DNA from 3 places in the Streptomyces sp. NPDC102402 genome. Region 1 is predicted to be linked to each of the others. Evidence: riboswitches for the same ligand, from Rfam matches in the RefSeq annotation. Region 1 holds a riboswitch; each other region holds the start of a gene.
The links. Region 1 has a riboswitch for cobalamin ahead of ACIRJR_RS09085 (ribonucleoside-diphosphate reductase subunit alpha). Riboswitches for the same ligand answer to the same signal wherever they lie in the genome.
Positions count from the first base shown of each region.

Region 2: another riboswitch for cobalamin. It lies ahead of ACIRJR_RS15170 (ABC transporter substrate-binding protein); the one in region 1 lies ahead of ACIRJR_RS09085 (ribonucleoside-diphosphate reductase subunit alpha).
Region 3: another riboswitch for cobalamin. It lies ahead of metE (5-methyltetrahydropteroyltriglutamate--homocysteine S-methyltransferase); the one in region 1 lies ahead of ACIRJR_RS09085 (ribonucleoside-diphosphate reductase subunit alpha).

Region 1 covers NZ_JBIWKR010000002.1:917,143-921,694, forward strand. Annotated here, with positions in the region: gene ACIRJR_RS09085 (ribonucleoside-diphosphate reductase subunit alpha) at 1-2,267, opposite strand, end outside; cobalamin riboswitch at 2,400-2,536, opposite strand; gene ACIRJR_RS09090 (GNAT family N-acetyltransferase) at 2,576-3,079, opposite strand; gene mctP (monocarboxylate uptake permease MctP) at 3,228-4,552, opposite strand, start outside.
Region 2 covers NZ_JBIWKR010000004.1:309,370-313,921, reverse strand. Annotated here, with positions in the region: gene ACIRJR_RS15185 (carbohydrate kinase) at 1-11, shown strand, start outside; gene ACIRJR_RS15180 (acyl-CoA dehydrogenase) at 57-1,907, shown strand; gene ACIRJR_RS15175 (hypothetical protein) at 1,904-2,074, shown strand; cobalamin riboswitch at 2,158-2,345, shown strand; gene ACIRJR_RS15170 (ABC transporter substrate-binding protein) at 2,376-3,449, shown strand; gene ACIRJR_RS15165 (FecCD family ABC transporter permease) at 3,485-4,531, shown strand; gene ACIRJR_RS15160 (ABC transporter ATP-binding protein) at 4,528-4,552, shown strand, end outside.
Region 3 covers NZ_JBIWKR010000009.1:245,330-249,881, reverse strand. Annotated here, with positions in the region: gene ACIRJR_RS25675 (alpha/beta fold hydrolase) at 1-354, shown strand, start outside; partial or broken gene ACIRJR_RS25670 (isocitrate lyase) at 398-645, shown strand; gene ACIRJR_RS25665 (S1 RNA-binding domain-containing protein) at 771-1,355, shown strand; cobalamin riboswitch at 1,671-1,887, shown strand; gene metE (5-methyltetrahydropteroyltriglutamate--homocysteine S-methyltransferase) at 2,050-4,368, shown strand; gene cobF (precorrin-6A synthase (deacetylating)) at 4,538-4,552, shown strand, end outside.

The DNA.
Region 1 (4,552 bases):
CGGGTCGCCGGGCGCGAACGCAGGTAGTACGTCGTCTTCAGCCCCTGCTTCCAGGCGTACGCGTACATCGAGGAGAGCTTGCCGATCGTCGGCGTCTCCAGGAACAGGTTGAGCGACTGGCTCTGGTCGAGGAACGGCGTACGGGCCGCCGCCATGTCGATCAGGCCGCGCTGCGGGATCTCCCACGCCGTGCGGTACAGCGCCCGCACGTCATCGGGGATCCAGGCGAAGCCCTGGACGGAGCCGCTCGCCTCGCGCAGTGCCTCACGGGTGCGGGCGTCCCAGACGCCGAGCCTCTTCAGTTCCGCCACGAGATAGCCGTTGACCTGGAGAAACTCGCCGCTGAGCGTCTCGCGCTTGAAGAGGTTGGAGACCTGCGGCTCGATGCACTCGTACACCCCGGCGATCGAGGCGATCGTCGCCGTCGGCGCGATGGCGAGCAGCAGTGAGTTGCGCATCCCGCTCTTCGCGACCCTGGCGCGCAGGGCGTCCCAGCGCTCCGGCCAGTTCAGCTCGGTGTCGTAGTGGTCGGGGTGCAGCACACCACGGGCGGCCCGGGTCTCGGACCAGGCGGGCAGCGGGCCGGACCTCTCCGCGAGGCCGCAGGACGCCTCGTAGGCGGCGAGCATGATCCGCTCGGAGATCTTCGTGGAGAGCGCGCGGGCCTCCGGGGAGTCGAAGGGCAGGCGCAGCTGGAAGAAGACGTCCTGGAGGCCCATGGCGCCCAGGCCCACCGGCCGCCAGCGGGCGTTGGAGCGCCCGGCCTGCTCGGTGGGGTAGAAGTTGATGTCGACGACCCGGTCCAGGAAGGTCACGGCGGTGCGCACGGTGGCGTCCAGCCGCTCCCAGTCGATCGAGCCGCCTTCGACGAAGGCGCCCAGGTTGACCGAACCCAGGTTGCAGACGGCCGTCTCGCCGTCGTCGGTGACCTCCAGGATCTCCGTGCACAGGTTCGAGGAGTGCACCACGCGGCCCGGCTCGGCGGTCTGGTTCGCCGTTCGGTTGGAGGCGTCCTTGAACGTCATCCAGCCCTGCCCGGTCTGCGCGAGCGTCCGCATCATCCGGCCGTACAGCTCACGCGCCGGCATGGTCTTGCGGGCCAGTCCCCTGGCCTCCGCCGCCCGGTAGGCCGCGTCGAACTCCTCGCCCCACAGGTCGACCAGCTCGGGGACCGCGGCGGGAGAGAACAGCGACCACTCGGTGTCCGCGTCGACGCGGCGCATGAACTCGTCCGGGATCCAGTGCGCGAGGTTGAGGTTGTGCGTGCGCCGCTGGTCCTCGCCGGTGTTGTCGCGGAGCTCCAGGAACTCCTCGATGTCCGCGTGCCAGGTCTCCAGGTACACGGCTGCCGCGCCCTTGCGCCGGCCGCCCTGGTTGACCGCGGCGACCGAGGCGTCCAGCGTCTTCAGGAACGGGACGATGCCGTTGGAGTGCCCGTTGGTGCCCCGGATGAGTGAACCCCGGGCGCGGATGCGGGAGTACGACAGACCGATGCCGCCCGCGTGCTTGGAGAGCCGTGCCACCTGGTGGTAGCGGTCGTAGATCGAGTCCAGCTCGTCCTTGGGCGAGTCCAGCAGGTAGCAGGAGGACATCTGGGGGTGCCGGGTGCCGGAGTTGAACAGGGTGGGGGAGGACGGCAGGTAGTCGAGCCGGCTCATCAGGCCGTACAGCGCGGCGACTTCGCCCAGGGCGTGCTCGGAGGTGTCCTCGGCGAGCCCGGCGGCCACACGCAGCATGAAGTGCTGCGGGGTCTCGACGACCTCACGGGTGAGCGGGTGACGCAGCAGGTACCGGCTGTGCAGTGTCCGCAGCCCGAAGTAGCCGAAGCGGTCGTCCGCTCCGTCGGCGAGCGCCTGGTCGACCAGGGCGTCCAGCGCGTCCGCGTGCAGGGTGACGAACTCGGCCGTGCGGTCGGCGATCAGGCCCTCGCGGTGTCCGACGGCGACCGAGGCGGAGAAGGAGACGGCGCCCTGGCCTGCCGCCTCGTCCGCGATGGCCAGAGTCAGGAGCCGGGCCGCCAGCCGGGAGTAGGCCGGGTCCTCGGAGATCAGGCCGGCGGCGGCCTCGGTGGCCAGCGACCTCAGCTCTGCCTCGTCCGACCGCGCGTTGCGGCCGCGCAGCGCGGCGGCGGCGACCCGTCCGGGGTCGGTGTCGGGCAGATCGGCGGTGAGACCGGTCAGGGTCCGCAGGAGTGCGGTCCCGGGCGCGTCGGTCGTGCGGCCTTCGAGTTCCGCGGCTGAAACCGGGTCTGCTGGCGCGATGGTCACTGGGGCTATCCCTCGCTGGGCTCAGGGCCTGCGGATACGGGGCAGCCGGACACGGCACCCGGAGAGGGCAGCACGGTGCGCGGCGTCCACCGGCTCTCCGCGAAGCCCGGACGTCTCGTCGTCCGGTTCGGTCGAGCCGGACGCGCTGTCGACAGGTCCTCGGACTCCGCGGTGCGGAAAAGCGCACCGATCACACCGTTGCGGGACAGTTCCGGATTCGCACCGGATTCCCCTGCGACGACAGCGAGGTCGAGCATACATGTGGGGGCTGCTGATTGAAGAAGCCCCCACATCTTGTGTCGCGAAGGTCAGAGATCCAGACGGTACGTGAGGAGTGGAGGGCGGCCGGGCAGTGGGCTCCAGTCCCGTTCCGGGGAGCGCGCGAAGCCCAGGCGCCGGTAGATCCGGTGGGCGCCGTGCATGGCCGGATGCGTCGACAGGACGATCCCGGAGAGGCCTCCCGCGGCCCGCGCCCGGTCGACGCAGGCCCGTACGAGCGCCTCGCCCGCTCCCCGTCCACGGGCGGCCGGTGAGACGGCCAGCATCCGGAACTCCGCCTCGCCCTCCCCGGCGATGTCGGCCCACGGACTGCCGGGAGGGACGTAGGCGACACCGCCCAGCACGTCGCCGTCGGCCCCCACCGCGACCAGCACGTCGGCCTCGGCCGCCCGGCGGTCCACGGCGCGGAGCTGTTCCAGATAGGGATCTTCGGCGCCGAAGTCGAGAAGCCCGTCACCGAGATACGCCTGGGCGGTGATCTCGCCCAGCTCCTGGTGCTCCGTGGCCCGGATCGGTCTGATCGATACGTCCATGGGCGCAGTGTGCCGCAGAGTGCCGGACCGGCGCTCCCCCGATTCGGCCGTGGCACCGGGACCGTCGGGGGCCGGTCGCGCGAAGAGGCCCCGGCAGGGGTTCTGTTCGCCCTGCCGGGGCCTCCTCGGGCTCGGGAGCCGCCGTGGGTCAGTGACCTCCCGGCGCGCCCACCGTGGCCGGCGGGAGCTTCTCCTGGACGCCGGGGTCGCCCACGTCCGCGGTGTAGTCGGACGGGGACGTCTCGTCGATGCCTGCCGGGGCCTTCACCGCGTTGAGGACGAAGGTCAGCACGACCACCACGACGACGTTCAGCACGAACGCGGTGAGACCGATGTAGCCGATCTCGCCGATACCCGGGATCTCCTTGGAGGACCCGCCGAAGTGCTTCTGGGTCGGGCTGGCGACGCCGTAGGCGGCCACCGTGCCGTAGATCATGCCGACCGCCCAGCCCGCGATCAGTGCCCAGCGGTGGAACCACCGGGTGAACAGGCCGCCCACCAGCGCCGGCATCGTCTGGAGGATCCAGATGCCGCCCAGCAGCTGGAAGTTGATCGCGACCGTCTTGTCCATGGTCAGGACGAAGGCGAGCGCGCCGACCTTCACCAGCAGCGAGACCAGCTTGGAGACCTTGGTCTCCTGGGCCGGGGTGGCGTCGGGCTTGATGAAGTCCTTGTAGATGTTGCGGGTGAAGAGGTTCGCGGCGGCGATCGACATGATCGCGGCGGGCACGAGGGCGCCGATGCCGATCGCGGCGAAGGCCACGCCGGCGAACCAGTCGGGGAACATGTTCTCGAACAGCTGGGGAATCGCGAGCTGGCCGTTGTCGACCTTGATCCCGGCGGCGATCGCCATGAAGCCGAGCAGGGCGAGCAGACCGAGCATCAGCGAGTACAGCGGCAGGATCGTGGTGTTGCGCCGGATCACCTCACGGCTGCGGCTGGAGAGCGTCGCCGTGATCGAGTGGGGATACATGAAGAGCGCCAGCGCCGAGCCGAGTGCCAGCGTGGCGTAGCCCCACTGGCCCATGTCGCCCGGGACGAGGCCCGCGACGGGCTTGCCGGCGGCGTCGTTCTTCGCGGAGAAGGCCTCGCCCGCCTTGGCGAAGATGTCGTCGAAGCCGCCGAGCTTTATCGGGATGTAGATGATGGCCACCGCGATGACCAGGTAGATCAGGCCGTCCTTGACGAACGCGATGAGCGCGGGTGCGCGCAGCCCCGAGGAGTACGTGTACGCGGCGAGGACGGCGAACGCGATCAGCAGCGGCAGGTCCTTGATGAACCAGTGCGTGTTCTCGCCGCCGCCGACGCCCATGACGTCCAGCACGGCCTGGATGCCGACCAACTGGAGCGCGATGTACGGCATCGTGGCGAGGATGCCGGTGAGGGCGACCGCCAGCGAGAGCCCCTTCGAGCCGAAGCGGCCCCGGACGAAGTCCGAGGTGGTGACGTAGCCGTGCTTGTGCGAGACGGACC
Region 2 (4,552 bases), on a different contig from region 1:
CGGAGCGGTAGGGCGTCCAGGGTGTCCTCGCCCGCACCACGGTCGTTGATTTCGTTATGACCGTGACCCTTGCCGACACCGCCCCACCGTCCACCGCCGAACAGCTGACCGGCGTCCTCCTCGGTCCGGAATTCCGCCGCGAACACGGGTTCTGGCAGCGGCTGATCAGTACAGAACCGTTCCGCCGCCCGGCCGGCGGAACGGCCGACGAGCGACTGGAACTGGCCTACGAGCGGTTGCGGATCCTCAACCGCTCCCTCGACAGCGGGGCCCGCCTCGCCTCCGACCCCCGCGCGCTCGACGCCCTGCACGCGTGGCTCGGCCCGGTGGACCCCGCGCTGACCACCGTGGCGGGCATCCACTACAACCTCTTCCTCGGAAGCCTCCTCGACCACGACTGCGTCGGCCGCCGCGACCTGTCGGACTATCTGGCCATGCGGCGCATCGGCACCTTCCTCTGTACGGAGGTGGCGCACGGCAACAACGCGGCGGCCATGGAGACCACCGCGACGTACGACCGTGAACGGGACGGCTTCGTCCTGCACACCCCGAACGCGGGCGCCCAGAAGTTCATGCCCAACACCGGCCCGGCGGGCGGGGCCAAGTCCGGACTGGTCGCCGCGCGCCTCGTCGCCGACGGCGGCGACCACGGCGTCCGCCTCTTCCTGGTGCCGCTCACCGATGACGTACGGCCCCTTCCCGGCGTCAGGGTTCGGCAGCTCCCGGCCCGGATGGGCAGCCCCGTGGACCACTGCCTGACCTCGTTCGACCGGCTGTTCGTCGGGCGTGACGCCCTGCTGGGATCCGGTGAGCCGGGCGAGGACCAGGGGGAGTTCCGTACCGGGCCGGGGGACAGGCGGCGGCGTTTCCTGACCTCGATCAGCCGGGTCACCCCCGGACGCATCTCCATGAGCGCCTGTGCGGCCGGTTCGGCCCGTGCCACTCTGGCGGTCGCCGTGCGCTACGGCGGTCACCGGCTGATCTCCGGGACCCGTGGTGCCCCGCCGGTGCCGGTCAACGCCCACCGCACCCACCACGGGCCCCTCGCCTCCGCCATGGCCATGGTCTTCGCCATGAGCCTGCTGTACCGCAGGGCACAGGAGCGATGGGAGGCCGGTACGGACGAGGAGGGGCGGCCGGACGCGGCGCGACTCGTCGACGTGGCCAAGGCGTGGATCACGTGGCGCGCCCGCGAGGTGATCGTCGAGAGCCGTGAACGCTGCGGCGCGCAGGCGCTGCTGGAGAACAACGGCATGACCGAACTCGTCACGGGCGTGGAAGGGGCCATCACCGCGGAGGGCGACAACATCGCCCTGTACGCGAAGGCGGCGGCCGACATGCTCTTCGCCGCCGGCCCCTGCGCCGAGGACGGCCCGGACCTGGACCCGCACCCCGGTGACCTGGCCGACCCCCGCTTCCTGGGGCGGCTCCTCGCCGGGGTCCAGGACATCTGGTTCGCCCGTGCCAGGGAGCGCGCGCAGCGGACCTCCGCCGCCGACACCCTCGGACGCTGGAACGCGGCCTCGGGCCCCGCTCTGCGCGGGGTGGAGGCGTACGCCTACCGGCAGGCGGCCGAGGCGTACGCCGACGCCCGCGCCGCGCTGCCCGAGGGGGCAGCCAGAGAGCGGCTGGGCGAGCTGGAGCGGCTGTTCGCCGTCGAGTGGGTGGCCCGCAACAGCGGCGATCTGCTGGCCGCGGGTTTTCTGAGGAGCGATCAGGTCGACGCGCTGGCGGAGAGCAGGGAGGAGCTGATCGGGGCCGTCGCCACCCACGCCCGGGATCTCGCGGACTCCTTCGCCCTTCCCGAGGAACTGCTCGCCGACTGGCCGATCGCCGGACCGGGCTACGCGGACGCGTACGACGATCCCGCCGGCCCCTGGAACGCCTCCCCGGCGGGCGCCCGATGAGCCCGGCACGCAGGGCGCCGACGGCGTGCGGCCGTCTGACGGAGCGCCTGGAGATCCTGGGCCTGCGCGCGGTCCTGCTGGCCTACTGGGGCACGACATCCGTCCTCGCCCGCCGGAGCGGGAGGCCGCCGGTCGACGGCGGCGAATCGGTTCACCCCGAGCGCTGACCGCCTGACGGGCGGCCGGCACGGAGGGGCCGAGGCGGTCCCGTCCTCGCGGCGACGGCTCCCGAAGCCGTCGCCGCGACGCGTGATAGCTTGCAGACGCCAGTCACACTCCACGTGGAGTCAGGGAATCCGGTGCGAATCCGGAGCTGACGCGCAGCGGTGAGGGGGACGGGCGGGGCCACGGCCACTGGGACACCCACGGGTGCACCGGGAAGGCGCTCCGTCCGGACGAACCCGAGTCCGAAGACCTGCTGGCACCCGCTCCCGGAAGGGGAGCGGAACTCCGTAGCGGGCTCCGCGCATGAGCCCAGAGACGCCGAGGGACCCTGTGCTGCCCATAGCCAGTGCCGTACGCCGAACAGCCCTGCTCATCACGGGACTTGTCCTTCTGGCCGCCTGCGGCCCCGACGGGGGCGCGTCCGACGGCGCCGCGCGGGAGGATTCCGCGGAAGGCTTCCCCGTGACGCTGGAGAACTGCGGCCGGACGGTGACCGTCGACGCGGCACCGCGTCGCGCCGTCTCCCTCAACCAGGGATCGACGGAGATCCTGCTCTCCCTGGGCCTCGCCGACCGGATCGCCGCCACCGCGACGTGGACCGACCCGGTGATGAAAGGCCTGGAGAAGGACGAGTCCGCGGTGGCGCGCATCGCCGGGAACCAGCCCTCCTCCGAGAAGGTCCTCGCCGAGGAACCCGACTTCGTCAGCGCCTCGTTCGAATCCACCCTCGGCACGGGCGGTGTGGCGTCCCGCGACCGGTTCGATGAGCTGGGCGTGCCGACGTACCTCGCGCCCTCGGACTGCATGGGCAAGGACAACACGGGCAGCAGCGACGGCTCCCGTACCGAGCCTCTGACCATGAGCCCCGTCTACGACGAAGTACGCGACCTGGCGAAGGTGTTCGGCGTACCGGAGCGCGGCGAGAAACTGGTCGCGAGTCTCCGGGACCGCGTCGACAGGGCGACCGAGGGCATCGACGCATCGGACGCCACCCTCCTCTACTGGTTCGCCAACTCCGAGGCTCCCTACATGGCGGGCTGCTGCGGGGCACCCGGCATCATCACCGGGGAGGTCGGCGCGAAGAACGTCTTCGACGACACGCGCGAGGAATGGCCACAGATCAACTGGGAGACCGTCGCCGACCGCGACCCCGACGTCCTGGTCATCGGAGACCTGACCCGCAGGTCGCAGACGGCCGAGAGCGCCGAGAAGAAGATCGAGTTCCTGGAGTCCAACCCCGCCACGAGGAACATGGACGCCGTCCGGCACAAGAGGTACGTCCTGCTCAGCGGTCAGGCGATGAACCCGACCGTCCGGACCGTGGAGGGCGTGGAGCGCGTCGCGGCGGGGCTGCGATCGTTCGGACTCGCGGGGTGACGAAGACCGAGCACGCCCCGGACACGGGCACGGAGATGCCGCACGCGGTCCGGCCGGCCGGCGGGGCCCGGTTCCTGGGAGGCGGTCTCCTGTGGAGCGCCGGGGCCGCCCTGTTGCTCCTGTCCGTCGCGGTCGCCGTCACGATCGGGCCCGCCCGCATCTCGGTGCCGGACGTCTGGTCAGCGGTGGCCTCGCACCTGGGCGTCGGCGGGACACGGCTGAGCCCGATCCGGGACGGCATCATCTGGAACCTGCGCATGCCCCGCACGCTGCTCGCCGCGGTGTGCGGGGCCGGACTCGCGGTGTGCGGCACGGTGATGCAGTCGCTGCTGCGCAACCCGCTGGCCGACCCCTTCGTCCTCGGCGTCTCCTCGGGGGCGTCGACCGGGGCGGTCGTGGTCGTCGTCCTGGGCGTCGGCGGGGGAGCGGTGTCGGTCTCGGCCGGCGCCTTCGCCGGGGCGCTGTGCTCGTTCGCCCTCGTCCTGCTGCTCAGCCACACACTCGGCGGATCGACCGACCGGGTCGTCCTCTCCGGGGTCGCCGCCATGCAGCTCTTCTCCGCGCTCACCTCCTTCGTCGTGATGACCGCCGCCGACGCCGAGCAGACCCGCGGCGTGCTCTTCTGGCTCCTCGGCTCGCTGAGCGGGGCCGGCTGGAGCGACGTGTGGATGTGCTCCGCGGTCCTCGCCGTGACCCTGGGGATCTGCCTCGGTCACGCCCGGACCCTGGACGCCTTCGCCTTCGGGCAGGACGCCGCAGCGGCCCTCGGGGTACACGTGGCCCGCACCCGGATCGTGCTGCTCTGCACCACCGCGCTGCTGACCGCCGCCCTCGTCAGCTCGGCGGGCGCCATCGGGTTCGTCGGACTCGTCCTGCCGCACGCCGCCCGCGCGCTCACCGGGCCGGGGCACATGAGGCTTCTGCCGGTGACCGCGCTCGCCGGCGCGGTGTTCCTGGTCTGGGTCGACACCCTGGCCAGGACCGTCCTCGACCCGCAGGAGGTGCCGGTCGGCGTGGTCACCTCCCTCATCGGGGTGCCCGCCTTCGTCCTGGTCCTGTACCGCACCCGGAGGGCCGCATGAGGCCAGGGAACGGCACTCCCG
Region 3 (4,552 bases), on a different contig from region 1:
TTCATGACCAAGGCCCAGGGCATGCCCGCGTTCATGGTCGGATCGATGCGGCTGATGCCCGGAGTGTGGTCGAACCTCAAGGCGATGGCCCCTACCCTGCCCTACGACATCGCGGTCATGGGCGACACCCAGCAGGGCAGACCCCTCACCGCCGGGATGTGGTCGCCCGCGACTGCACCGACCCTGGTCATGACCGGGTCCAAGAGCCCGGACGGCTTCCAGAGCGCCGCGCGGGCGGTCACGGAGGTGCTGCCCGACGCCGGCCATCACACGCTCCAGGGCCTCAATCACGGAGCGGTGGTCATGGCGCCCAAGAAACTCGCGCCGAAGCTCATCGGGTTCTTCCAAGGCTGAACCCGTTCTCGGTACTCCGGCTTCCGACGGCGTCCGGAACTTGATCGCCCAGGCCGGATCCCACTCCCTCGTCCACGGCATGATCCACCTGGCCCGCGGCTACGCCGAGCACGGCATGACCGCCTACGTCGACATCCAGGAGCACGGGTTCGCAGCACAGGAGTACGGCTTCAGCGCGGTGCAGCACAGCGTGAGGTCGGCACCGGCTGCTTCGGCCAGATCTCTACGGCAGTCAACCCGGCCTCCTCCACCACCGCGCTGACCGGCTCCACCCAGGAACAGCAGTTCCACCAGGGCCTGTGTGAATCGCTGCGGCCGGCCTTCCACGGTCCGTCGGATCGAACGGCGTGACCGCGGCGGTCGCTTCAGCTTGCGGACATGGCTGGCACATGACGTCGTGTGCCAGGGTTGCGGGTATGGATCGGCAGTCTGAGAGCCCGGAACTCTGGGCGTTCCTGGAGTCCCTGCACTGCGGCGACATCCTGTCCGGCACCGTCGCGGCGGTCGAACGGTTCGGGGTCTTCGTGGCCCTGGACGACGGGCCTGATCATCCCACCCTGCCCGGTGTCGGGTTCCTCGGTATCCCCGAACTGTCCTGGCGGCGCTTCGATCATCCCACCGATGTTGTTCAGGTGGGGCAGCGTGTCGCCTGCGAGTTCCTTGGGTTCGACACCTACAACGCCGAGGCCAGGCTGTCCTTGAAGGCACTGGAGCGCGACCCCTTCCAGGATTTCGCCGAACGCACGGTGGGTGGCCAGGAATTCCGCGGGACGGTTGCGAAGGTGGTTCCCATCGGCATCTTCGTCGAGCTCGAGGACGGAATCTTGGGGCTGGTCCCGTCCAGAGAGATCGACGGGCGCCCTGCGGCGGGTCCGGCAGAGGGCTTCGAGGTCGGAGATGAGATTGCCGTCGTCGTCCGGGAAGTCGATCTGCCAGGCCGCCGGGTGTTCCTCTCCAGTCCGGAGAGCGGCCGGTACGCAGGGGGCGTGCTGCCCACGTGACGGCCTCCGTGCCCGGATCGTTGAGGTGAGCATGGGGCGGGGCGATCTCACAGATGCCGAGTGGGCACGGCCGCGGCCATCTCCTCCGGTCGGCAACGGGCGTTGTGGCAGGTGGCGGGATCGGTCGCGGGTTCCACGCCTGAGGAACACCGGGTCGCTGCCGGGCCGAGAGGCTCGGCGGTGCTGTGGAGGAGGGCGGGCGGCGGACGGTGGTCTGCTGCCCGCCCCGCTTGCGCTCCCCGCCGGACGGCCCCGGTGGCTCACGTCACGTCCCGGGGATCTGGACGGCGACGTCCGAGGAGCGCTCGACCCTCTATGGTGGCCGGTGCAGCTGGTTCGCCCTGCCCGCCAGGCAGACGCGTCGCAAGAGGGAACCCGGTGGGAATCCGGGACTGCCCCGCAGCGGTGAGTGGGAACGACCGCCGTCAAGAGCACTGGATCCGGACGGATCCGGGAAGCGACGGCCAGTAGGAGTCTGCCCCGGCAGATGTGCCCGCGAGTCCGAAGACCTGCCCGTTGCCCGTACGCGACCACTCGCGTACGGATATCCCGGTGACCTCGTGGGCGGGTCGGCGTACATACCAGGCAGAACCTCACGCCGAGGGCGTGCACGTGTTCCGTCCGGTGCGTCATCCCTTCGCGTCCGTGTCCTGTCTCCGGGATCTCAAGGAGTCATCTCGCGAAGGAGATTTCCGTGACAGCGAAGCCCGCGGCCGCGGCGGCACGAGCCACCGTGTACGGCTACCCCCGCCAGGGCCCGAACCGGGAACTGAAGAAGGCCATCGAGGGCTACTGGAAGGGCCGGATCACCGCCGCCGCCCTCCAGGAGACGGCAGCCGGACTGCGCCGGTCCAACTGGCGGCAACTGGCGGATGCCGGCATCCATGAGCTCCCCACAGGAGACTTCTCCTACTACGACCACGTCCTGGACACCAGCGTCATGGTCGGCGCCGTCCCGCAGCGGCACCGCGAGGCCGTCCACGCCGACTCTCTCGACGGCTACTTCGCGATGGCGCGCGGAACCCAGGACGTCGCCCCGCTGGAGATGACCAAGTGGTTCGACACCAACTACCACTACCTCGTGCCCGAGCTCGGCCCGGACACCGTCTTCACCGCGGACTCCTCCAAGCAGGTCTCCGAGCTCAAGGAAGCCCTCACGCTCGGACACACCGCCCGGCCCGTGCTCATCGGCCCTGTCACCTACCTTCTGCTCGCCAAGCCCGCACCCGGAGCACCGGCCGACTTCGAACCGCTCACCCTTCTGGACCGCCTCCTGCCGGTGTACGAGGAGGTGCTCGCCGATGTCCGCGCCGCCGGTGCCGAGTGGGTGCAGCTCGACGAGCCCGCTCTGGTCCAGGACCGCACATCCGCCGAGCTGAACGCCGCCGCACGCACCTACCGGGACCTCGGCGCCCTCACCGACCGCCCCAAGCTGCTCGTCGCGTCCTACTTCGACCGGCTCGGCGAGGCTCTCCCTGTTCTGGCGAAGGCCCCGGTCGAGGGCCTGGCGCTGGACTTCACCGGCGCGGCCGCAGCCAACCTCCGGGACCTCGCCGCCGTCGGCGGGCTCCCGGGAAAGAGGCTCGTCGCCGGTGTCGTCAACGGACGCAACATCTGGATCAACGACTACGAGAAGTCCCTGGCCACCCTCGCCACGCTCCTCGGCCTCGCCGACCGGGTCGATGTAGCCGCGTCCTGCTCCCTGCTGCACGTCCCCCTGGACACCGCGCCGGAGAAGGACATCGACCCGCAGATCCTGCGCTGGCTCGCCTTCGCCCGGCAGAAGACCGCCGAGATCGTCACCCTGGCCAAGGGGCTGTCCCAGGGCACCGGCGCGGTGACCGCCGAGATCGCCGCCAACCGCGCCGACCTCGCCTCCCGCTCCGACTCTCCTGTCACCCGCGATCCGGCAGTACGGGCCAGGGCCTCCGCGATCACCGACACCGACGGCCGCCGCTCCCAGCCCTACGGCGAGCGGGCCGCCGCCCAGCGCGCACACCTCGGCCTCCCCCTGCTGCCGACGACCACCATCGGCTCGTTCCCGCAGACCGCCGAACTGCGCACCGCCCGCGCGGACCTGCGGACCGGACGCATCGACACCGCCGGATACGAGGACCGCATCAAGGCCGAGATCGGTGACGTCATCGCCTTCCAGGAGAAGACCGGCCTGGACGTCCTGGTCCACGGTGAACCCGAGCGCAACGACATGGTGCAGTACTTCGCGGAGCAGCTGACGGGGTACCTCGCCACGCAGCACGGCTGGGTCCAGTCCTACGGCACCCGCTACGTCCGCCCGCCGGTCCTGGCCGGCGACGTCTCCCGCCCCGAACCGATGACGGTGCGCTGGACGACGTACGCCCAGTCGCTCACCGGCCGGCCCGTCAAGGGCATGCTCACCGGCCCGGTCACCATGCTCGCCTGGTCCTTCGTCCGCGACGACCAACCTCTGGGCGACACCGCCCGCCAGGTCGCACTCGCACTGCGCGACGAAGTGAACGACCTGGAACACGCGGGCACCTCGGTCATCCAGGTCGACGAGCCCGCTCTGCGCGAGACCCTGCCCCTGCGTGCGGCCGACCACGCCGCCTACCTGGCCTGGGCGACCGAGTCGTTCCGGCTCACCACCAGCGGCGTACGGCCGGACACCCAGGTCCACACCCACATGTGCTACGCCGAGTTCGGCGACATCGTCCAGGCCATCGACGACCTGGACGCCGACGTCATCAGCCTGGAGGCCGCCCGCTCCCACATGCAGGTCGCCCGCGAGCTGGCGGCACACGGATACCCGCGCGAGGCGGGTCCCGGCGTGTACGACATCCACTCGCCGCGCGTGCCCGACGCCGAGGAGGCCGCCGCACTGCTCCGCAAGGGGCTGAAGGCCATCCCCGCCGAACGGCTCTGGGTCAACCCCGACTGCGGCCTCAAGACCCGAGGCTGGCCCGAGACCAGGGCGTCACTCGAGAACCTCGTCACCGCGGCACGCACGGTCCGAGGCGAACTGCCCGCCTGCTGACCGGAACACTCCGAAGGCCGGGGCGCCCCTCAGGCGCCCCGGCCGCAGCACAGCGAGCAGTGGAGAAGTCCCCCGACCTCGATGAGGTCGTCACAGCGCTCCTCGGCTCACCCCAGGTGCGGCGGCCCCGGCGGGAAGGCCAGGATGCCCATGAGAGGAACACCACCGGATGAGTACCGGGCTC